Regions from separate parts of the Micromonospora sp. NPDC005171 genome, predicted to be linked through region 2. Evidence: riboswitches for the same ligand, from Rfam matches in the RefSeq annotation. Region 2 holds a riboswitch; the other holds the start of a gene.
The links. Region 2 has a riboswitch for cobalamin ahead of bluB (5,6-dimethylbenzimidazole synthase). Riboswitches for the same ligand answer to the same signal wherever they lie in the genome.
Positions count from the first base shown of each region.

Region 1 (4,207 bases), on a different contig from region 2:
GATGAACTCGTTGGCCGCGGTCTCGGTCGCGGTCAACTTCGCGAACGCGGATTCCATGCGGTTGCGGGGTACGACCATCGGCACGACCGCCATCCGGGTGGTGTCGGCGAATACCTCGGCGGTGCCGAGAAGCAGCGCCCCCGCGTACAGGCCGGCCAGCGGAAGGCTGCCCAGGACGAGGGCACCCATGAGCACGGCCAGGACCAGGGCGCGCGCGGCGGCCATCGTCATGATCAGGTGCCGGCGATCCACCCGGTCGGCGAGGGCGCCGGCGGGCAGTGAGAAGAGCAACCAGGGCAGGGTGTTGGCCAGGGTGGCGGCGGCGACCAGCGCAACGGAGTCCGTCAGCGAGACGGCCATTAGCGGCAGTGTCAGCTTGACGACGCCGTCAGCCAGGTTGGTGACGGCGGCACCGCCCCACAGAGCGTTGAAGTTCCGCGTGCTCACGGTCGTCGGGTGGCCTGGGAGGGTGTCGCTGTGCATGGCCGGGAGCTTGGGACATCCCGCGGCGCCTCCCTAGAGTTTCGACCGGAGGCGAAACGTGGCGGTGTTCCTGGTCGACGCCGAAGTGATGGCGCAGGCGCGTTTCGGCACCTCGCAGCTCACCGAGACGTTGGGGGCGCTGAATATCCTGCGCCGAGGTCAGCCGCTGCCGTGGCATCGGGTCTGGCGGGACCAGCATGTCGACGCCTTCCAGGGCCATCTCGACGATGATCCGGTGACCAGGGCCCTTCTGGCGCACGCGATATCGTCCTCCTGGATGGCCGACTTCCTGACGGTGCCGCCCGCCCGTCCGGACATGACGCTGGACGACGAGCTCGTGGAGCTGGAGTCGCTGTCGGACGACCGGATCCGCGCCGATCTGGCCCACGTACGTTCCCCGTTGGCCCCGGAATTGCGCGGGTCCGGGTTGGCGAGCCGGACAGCCGCTCTTCTGCGCTGGGTCTGGCGCCACACCGTCGAGGCGGACTGGCCGCGCCGGCAGTCGGTGCTGCGTGCCGACGTGGTGTCCCGGATCTCCCGCCTGGGCAGGGACGGATGGTCCGGGGTCATCAACGACATGCGGCCCGGCACGCGCTGGCTGGGCAACGGCCGGCTGCAGGTCGAGGAGCGGCCTTACCCACCGTCCGACGTGCGCGGCGGGACGCTGACGTTCTTCGCGGCCCACTGCCGGGGAGGCTGGATCTCCTGGAGATTGCCCGACCGCTTCGGAATCGTCTATCCAGTGACGGGAATCTTCGCCGAGGAGGCTCTCACCACACCGGATTCTCTGCGCCGCCTGCTGGGAAACTCGCGGAGCACGATTCTGGTGCAGGCGGCTGAGCCGGTCAGCACCACGGCAGTGGTCGCCGCGACCGGGCTGCCGCTCGGCACGGTCGGTGGTCATCTGCGCGTGCTGACCGAGGCCGGTCTGCTTCAGAAGCGCCGGTCGGGCCGGGAGGTCCTCTACTGGTGGACGGAGACCGCCCGAACGCTCGTGGCCGGGGCCTCATCGTTCTGACGGGGCACGGCGTGTCGGCGCGAGGTGCCCGCCTCCGTGTGCCCGGCGGGGCGGTGCCGCCGGGGTCAGGTCGAGGTCGAGGCCGTCCTCCGGCCGGCGCAGATGTGCCAGCGGCGGCCAGCGCGGCCTGGGTGTCGCCGGCGGGCGCGGGGCTCTGCCCGGCGTCGATCATCACACTGCCGCGTTCGTCGACGACGACGGCGACGCCGGCGTGGACCGCCTCCGGGTCCGGATCGCCCGGACAGAGCCAGACCCGACCGGCGAGGTGGTGGAACTGCGGGGCGACCAAGGAGATCGACCTCCGAGATTGATCACGGACACTGGTGTGGCGATCGCCGACCCTCGGTGAGGGTGTCGGCCGGCATCGCGCTGCCGGATGATCGGCGCAGGTCAGAGTTCGTTCGGCCGTCCTTTGCTCTGCTTACCTATAGGCACCAGTGACGCTCCGTGTCCGGTGCGCATAGGTAAGCAGAGCAAAGGACGTCGGGCATTGATCTGGGGCATTGCGGCGTGCGGATTCACGCTCGCGCCAATCGCCGAATCTCGATGAGTTCCACCCGCCTGGTAGGGCCTGACCGGCGTTGACCGGCGGCGCGGCGGTGTGGCAGCATTCGCGGCCTGACGGCAGTGAAGGAAGTCGGTGCGAATCCGACGCGGTCCCGCCACTGTCACCGGGGAGCGATCCCCCCTCGTGAGTCACGGCCGTGTGTCTGCGGTTGGAAGGCCGGGGGAGAGCGTCGATCCGGAAGCCAGGATACTTCGGCCGTCGGGACGTACCCCAGGGCGTGGACACCCGAGGAGGACCCGATGACGCACGGCGTCTCATTCATCGACGAGCATCGTCATAACCTGTGCACAGGGCGCCGCAGCGCGCCCGGAACCGGGCGCGCCCGCACGCCAAGGGCCGGCCGTCGCGGCGTGCGCCAGGCCGCCGGCTTCCGGTACCGCTGAGCCGAGCGCCCGCCGCTGACCGGCCCCGACGCCCGCGTCGGCGCGTCGTTCGCCCGGGCCGTCGTACCGGCTGACGCCGTACCCGTCCGCATCGTCCCGGTCGCCCCCTCGGGGCCCAGGGCGTCACTTTCCGGAGCCAACCGTGCGCATCCTGCTGCTGTCCACCGCCGACACCGACCTGCTGGCCGCCCGCGCCAGCAACGCCGACTACCGGTTGGCGAACCCCGCGCGGGTCACCGTCGAGGAGGTGCCCGCCCTGCTCGACGGGGTCGCCCTCGTCGTCGTACGCCTGCTCGGCGGTCGGCAGGCGTGGCCGGACGGCCTCGCCGCGGTGCTCGCCACCGGAGTGCCGACGGTCGTGCTCGGCGGTGAGGCGCTACCCGACGCGGAGCTGATGGCCATCTCCACGGTGCCGTCCGGGGTCGTCACCCAGGCGCTGGCCTACCTGGTGGAGGGCGGGCCGGACAACCTGGGGCAGTTGGCCCGGTTCCTGTCCGACACGGTGCTGCTCACCGGCGAGGGCTTCGCCCCGCCCGCCCCCACCCCGGCGTACGGGGTGCACGGCGAACACCCCGCCGACCCGGACCGGCCCACGGTGGGAATCGTCTTCTACCGGGCGCACGCCCTCGCCGGCAACACCGGATTCGTCGACGTGCTGGCCGAGGCGGTGCGAACGGCCGGCGGCAACCCGCTGCCGATCTTCTGCGGCTCGCTGCGCGGGCTGACCGCGGGCGCCGGCCCACTCGGACTCTTCGCCCGCTGTGACGCGCTGCTGGTCACGGTGCTCGCGGCCGGCGGCGCGGTCGCCGCGGACGCCTCCGGTGGCGGCGACGAGGACGCCTGGGACGTCGGCGCCCTGGCCGCCCTGGACGTGCCGGTCATCCAGGCGCTCTGCCTCACCAGCACCCGCGCGCAGTGGGCCGACAGCGACGCCGGACTGTCCCCGTTGGACGCCGCCATGCAGGTGGCCATCCCCGAGTTCGACGGCCGGATCGTCACAGTGCCGTTCTCGTTCAAGCAGATCGACGCCGACGGACTCTCGGTCTACGCCGCCGACCCCGAACGGGCCGCCCGCGTCGCCGGGATCGCGGTCCGCCACGCCCGGCTGCGGTACGTGCCGCACGCCGACAAGCGGGTCGCCGTGGTGCTCAGCTCGTACCCCACCAAGCACTCCCGGGTCGGTAACGCCGTCGGGTTGGACACCCCGGCCTCGGCGGTCAGACTGTTCGCCGCGCTCGTCGAGGCCGGCTACGACCTCGGTGACGCGCCGCCGCCCGACGACGGCGACGCGCTGATCCACGCGCTGATCGCCGCCGGTGGCCACGACGTGGAGTGGCTCACCCCGGAGCAGTTGGCCGCCGCCGAGGCCCGGATACCGGGGTCGACGTACCGGCGCTGGTTCGACCAGGTCCCGGTCGAGCTGCGCGAGCGGATGCGGGAGCACTGGGGTGAGCCGCCCGGCGAGCTGTACACCGAGGGCGGCGACATCGTCCTCGCCGGGCTGCGCTTCGGCAACGTGGTGCTGCTGATCCAGCCGCCCCGCGGCTTCGGGGAGAACCCGATCGCCATCTACCACGACCCGGACCTGCCGCCGAGTCACCACTACCTGGCCGCGTACCGCTGGTTGACCGCCGCCGTCGCGGACGGCGGCTTCGGCGCGGACGCCGTGGTGCACCTGGGCAAACACGGCACCCTGGAGTGGCTGCCCGGCAAGGGACTCGGCCTGGCCGCCGACTGCGCGCCCGACGCGGTCCT
Region 1 covers NZ_JBEXIM010000045.1:24,987-29,193, forward strand. Annotated here, with positions in the region: gene ABZU74_RS30155 (MFS transporter) at 1-447, opposite strand, end outside; gene ABZU74_RS30160 (helix-turn-helix domain-containing protein) at 542-1,501, shown strand; cobalamin riboswitch at 2,132-2,261, shown strand; gene cobN (cobaltochelatase subunit CobN) at 2,595-4,207, shown strand, end outside.
Region 1: linked by a shared signal. The riboswitch ahead of cobN (cobaltochelatase subunit CobN) and the one ahead of bluB (5,6-dimethylbenzimidazole synthase) in region 2 are both predicted to bind cobalamin.

Region 2 (4,207 bases):
AGGGCCACGTCGACCGCGCCCTGATAGTTGTCCGACTCGATGAGCCGGCGGAACTTGGCCGAGCCGGTGACATTGGTGCGCTCACCGATCATCACGAATCCGGTGTCGGGTCCGATCGCGAACGGCTCCAACCCACTGAACCGGGTGGTTTCCGGCAGGGCGGCAACCGTCCGTGGCGGTGTGCCGGCCACGGCGGCGACGATCCGGGCGATGTGGTCCGGTGAGGTGCCGCAGCAGCCGCCGGCGATGTTGAGCAAGCCGGACGCGGCAAACTCGCCGAGCAGGCCGGCGGTCTCCTCCGGCGTCTGGTCGTAGCCGCCGAAAGCGTTCGGCAGACCGGCGTTGGGGTGACACGCCACGTAGGTTCCGGCGATCTTGGAAAGCTCCTCGACATGCGGGCGCATCTCGGCCGCGCCCAGCGAGCAGTTCACGCCGACGACCAGCGGATCGGCCCGCTCTATCGAGCGCCAGAAAGCCTCCACGGTCTGCCCCGACAGGGTCCGGCCGCTGAGGTCGACAATGGTCACGGAGATCCACAACGGCAGCTGCGGCGCGACCTCACGGGCCGCGGCGATTGCGGCCTTCGCGTTCAACGTGTCGAAGATCGTCTCGATCAAAAGCAGGTCGACACCGCCCTCGGCCAGGGCCGAGATCTGCTCCGCGTACGCCGCGCGCACTCCGTCGAAGTCGACGGCGCGATACGCCGGGTCGTCGACCCGCGGCGACAGCGACAGCGTCACGTTCAGCGGCCCGACCGAGCCGGCCACGAACCGGCCACCGAACTCGTCCGCCGCCTGCCGGGCCAGCCGCGCACCCTGAACGTTCATCTCACGAACCAGTGACTGGAGCCCGTAGTCGGCCTGGCCGATGCTCGTCGCCGTGAAAGTATTGGTGGTGGTGATGTCGGCGCCGGCGGCCAGATACCGCCGGTGTACGTCCAGAATGACGTCTGGCCGGGTGAGGTTGAGCAGGTCGGGATCACCGCTGACGTCCTGCGGATGGTCGACGATCAGGTCGCCTCGATAGTCTGCGGCGGTGAGCTGCGCGCCCTGCAACATCGTTCCCCAGGCGCCGTCCAACACCAGAACACGCTGGGACATCAGCTGCCGCAGCGACGATGCATTGTCTCTCTGGCTCAATGACGCGCTCAAGCGGCCACCTCCGAAGCTCGGAGGCGCCCTTGTTGAAGAAATGAGGGCCGAGCGTGGCGGGCTCCGCCCGTCGCAGCGCCTCTCGACCGACAGGCAGATGCTACCCGATCCGTTTGCCTGGACGCCCCCGTGCGGCGTCGGCGTCTGGCTGCTGCGATCACGCGGCAAGCCCGATCGTGACGAGCACCGCCCTTCACGGGCGATGTAGCGGCGGGGCCACATCGCCGTACGAAACGACGACGCGGCGTTATCCGCTCAGTAGGAGGTCCGAACTCGGCGCCGTCCCGCCGGCGCGGATCACTTCTGAGCTGCGGGGTTGGAGAAGTCGGTATGACGGTGGCGCGTCCTCCGCAGTCGCCGAGCCGAAGCATCCGACTGGACGGAGGACGCGCAGGCAAAGTTCACTCCGACCGGCAACGGCGTAGCGGTATGCCGAATATTCATGGCGAGGTTCGTCCCATGTTCGTCGGGACCGTTAAGGTCTGCGGTGGCACAAACGTTGCGAGGTGCCCTGCGCGAGTGGGGAGAATCGGGAAGCCGGTGTGAGTCCGGCACGGGCCCGCCGCGGTGACCGGGGAGCTGCCGCCCACGCGTACCAGACGCAGCCACTGACCCTGCGGGGTTGGGAAGGCGGGTGACCAGCGTAGATCCGGGAGTCCGAAGACCGGCCTCGCGTCATCGACCCCGTCAGGGGCACGAGCGCAGCGGGAGCCTGCCTTGAACACCGGACTCTACGAGACCATCCACCGCCGCCGGGACGTACGTGCCCAGTTCACCGGGGCGCCGATCCCCGACGAGACGTTGAACCGGGTCCTCACGGCGGCGCACGCCGCGCCGAGCGTCGGCCTCTCCCAGCCCTGGGACTTCATCCTGGTCCGCGATCCCGAGCTGCGGCAGGAGTTCCACCGGCACGTGCAGCGGGAACGGGACACCTTCGCGGCCACTCTCGAGAGTGCGGCGGCGGAACGCTTCAACCGGATCAAAATCGATGGCGTACGTGAGTCGACGATGTCAGTCGTAGTCACGTACGACCCCGAGCGGGGCGGACCGGCCGTGCTCGGCCGTCACGCGATCGCCGACGCCGGCCTCTACTCGGTCTGTCTGGCGATCCAGAACCTGTGGCTGGCCGCAACCGCCGAGCAACTCGGGGTCGGCTGGGTCTCGTTCTACCGGGAGCCGTTCCTACGCGACCTGCTCGGCATCCCGGCCACCGTCCGCCCGGTGGCGTGGCTCTGCCTCGGCCCGGTCACCCATCTGGAGCAGACGCCGGACCTGGAGCGGCACGGCTGGCGCCAGCGACGCCCGGCGTCATCGGTGATCCACCACGATCGTTGGACGACGGAGTGACCGAGTGGTTCTGACGGCGCTCCCGCGCCAGCCACCCCGCGTGCATTTTCGAGGCCTGCATGTCGAGGCGCCTGCCGATCTGGACGGGGCCGAGGCGCTGCTTGACGCGCAAGTGCACGACCTTGCCGACCAGGGGCTGCGGTGTCCGCGTCGGGCTGTGGTGCGGGCGTGACGATCCGGTCCCGCATACCGTCAGCGCCCTGCTCGCGGTAGCGATCTGTCCAGCGTTTCGCGGTCCGCCCGGAGCCGTCATAACACCGTGCCGCCTGAGCGACGGGCCAGCCCTCGTCCAAGACCAGACGCGCCACGCGCAGACGTGCGCGTAAGGGAGCAGCATGACTGTGCCGTGCGAACAACAGAAGGACGGTACGGGCCGCCTCGAGGCGGCCCGTACCGTTACCGAACGCCGGGCGCGTCACGCCCGTCTGCCGGAATGCTGGTGCGTGAGAGTTCCCTGCCTACAGGTCGGCCTTCGCCACGCGGGAGGATTCGTAGTTCGTGGAGGCCTGGGGCAGGCCCGGCACGGTGGAGACGTTCTTGACCAGCATGCCGGTCTTGGCGTCGATGGTCAGCACCTCGCTGCCCTGGCCGCCGAACACCTCGGGGCCGGCGGTGATCGTCAGCGTGGCCTTGCCGTGGGTGGTCGAGTTCTTGACGCTGACCGCGGAGATGGTGGACAGCAGACGCAGCACACCGGCCCGGACCTGCGTGTTGCCGTCGCCAGCGGACAGCGCTTGGGTGCTGTACGTCCACAGGGCGTTGTCGAAGTGCCGCTGAACGGCCTGGGGGCTGTACGGCTTTGGCTCGGCGTTGCCGCCCTTCTGCTTGATGATCACCTGGGCGTCCGCCTGCTGCTTGTCCCACACCGCCTTCTGCGCTGCGGGGTCGAGGCCCACCAGCGGATCCTTGGCTGCCTTGAGCATCTGGGTCCGGCCGTCGGCCGGGCTGCTCTCCGCCGCGGCGACGGCTGCCTTGAGGAGCGGAGCGTAGCCGCCGTCCGTCATCTGGTCCTGATGACGCGTGATCGCACGCTTGATGTCCTTCACGCTGTTGCCCGTATAGATCGCGTGACCGTCGGTGTACAGCGTGTAGACGACCTGCATGGTCTTGGTGCCGTGGACCTGCGTCGCCTTCACCAGCCACGCGTCGCCCGCCGACGGGGTGACCGTCTTGATGGACCCGGCCAGGGTCATCAGCGGCGCGCGCTCGGCGGACCCGTCGACGGTGGTCGAGCCCGAGGTGGCGGCCGACGAATCCTTGCCGGCGTCCGTGACCCCGGTTGCCGACGAGTTCAGCACCACAGCGACGACTGCCGCCGCTGCGGTAACCGCCACCCCGGCGCCGATACCCCATCGGCCGGCGATACCGATCCGGCGGCGGCGCTGAATCGCCGGGCTGGATTCGCGGTCCCGCGTGGTTGTCGTCGTTTCCATGGTTGAAGTCGCCTCCATAGTCGTGTCCTCCGCTGATATCGCGCCCAGCAGCCGCACGGTTCCGGGGTCGGTCATAGCCGCCCGCAGCACCGCCCGCGCCCGCTGATACGCCTCCGGGCGTAGTGGTTCTGCGCTGCCCAACGCACCGACCAGATCGAGCTCGTCGGTCATCGGTGTCTCTCCTTCGCGCTGTTGCGGTCCTTCAGAAGCGCGGACACCCCCGGCGCGTCGCGCAATGCCGTCCTGGCCTGGCTCAGCAGCCGCCGCGCGGTGCCG
Region 2 covers NZ_JBEXIM010000022.1:72,763-76,969, forward strand. Annotated here, with positions in the region: gene metH (methionine synthase) at 1-1,139, opposite strand, end outside; cobalamin riboswitch at 1,639-1,839, shown strand; gene bluB (5,6-dimethylbenzimidazole synthase) at 1,869-2,498, shown strand; partial or broken gene ABZU74_RS23145 (helix-turn-helix domain-containing protein) at 2,633-2,917, opposite strand; gene ABZU74_RS23150 (hypothetical protein) at 2,957-4,102, opposite strand; gene ABZU74_RS23155 (sigma-70 family RNA polymerase sigma factor) at 4,099-4,207, opposite strand, start outside.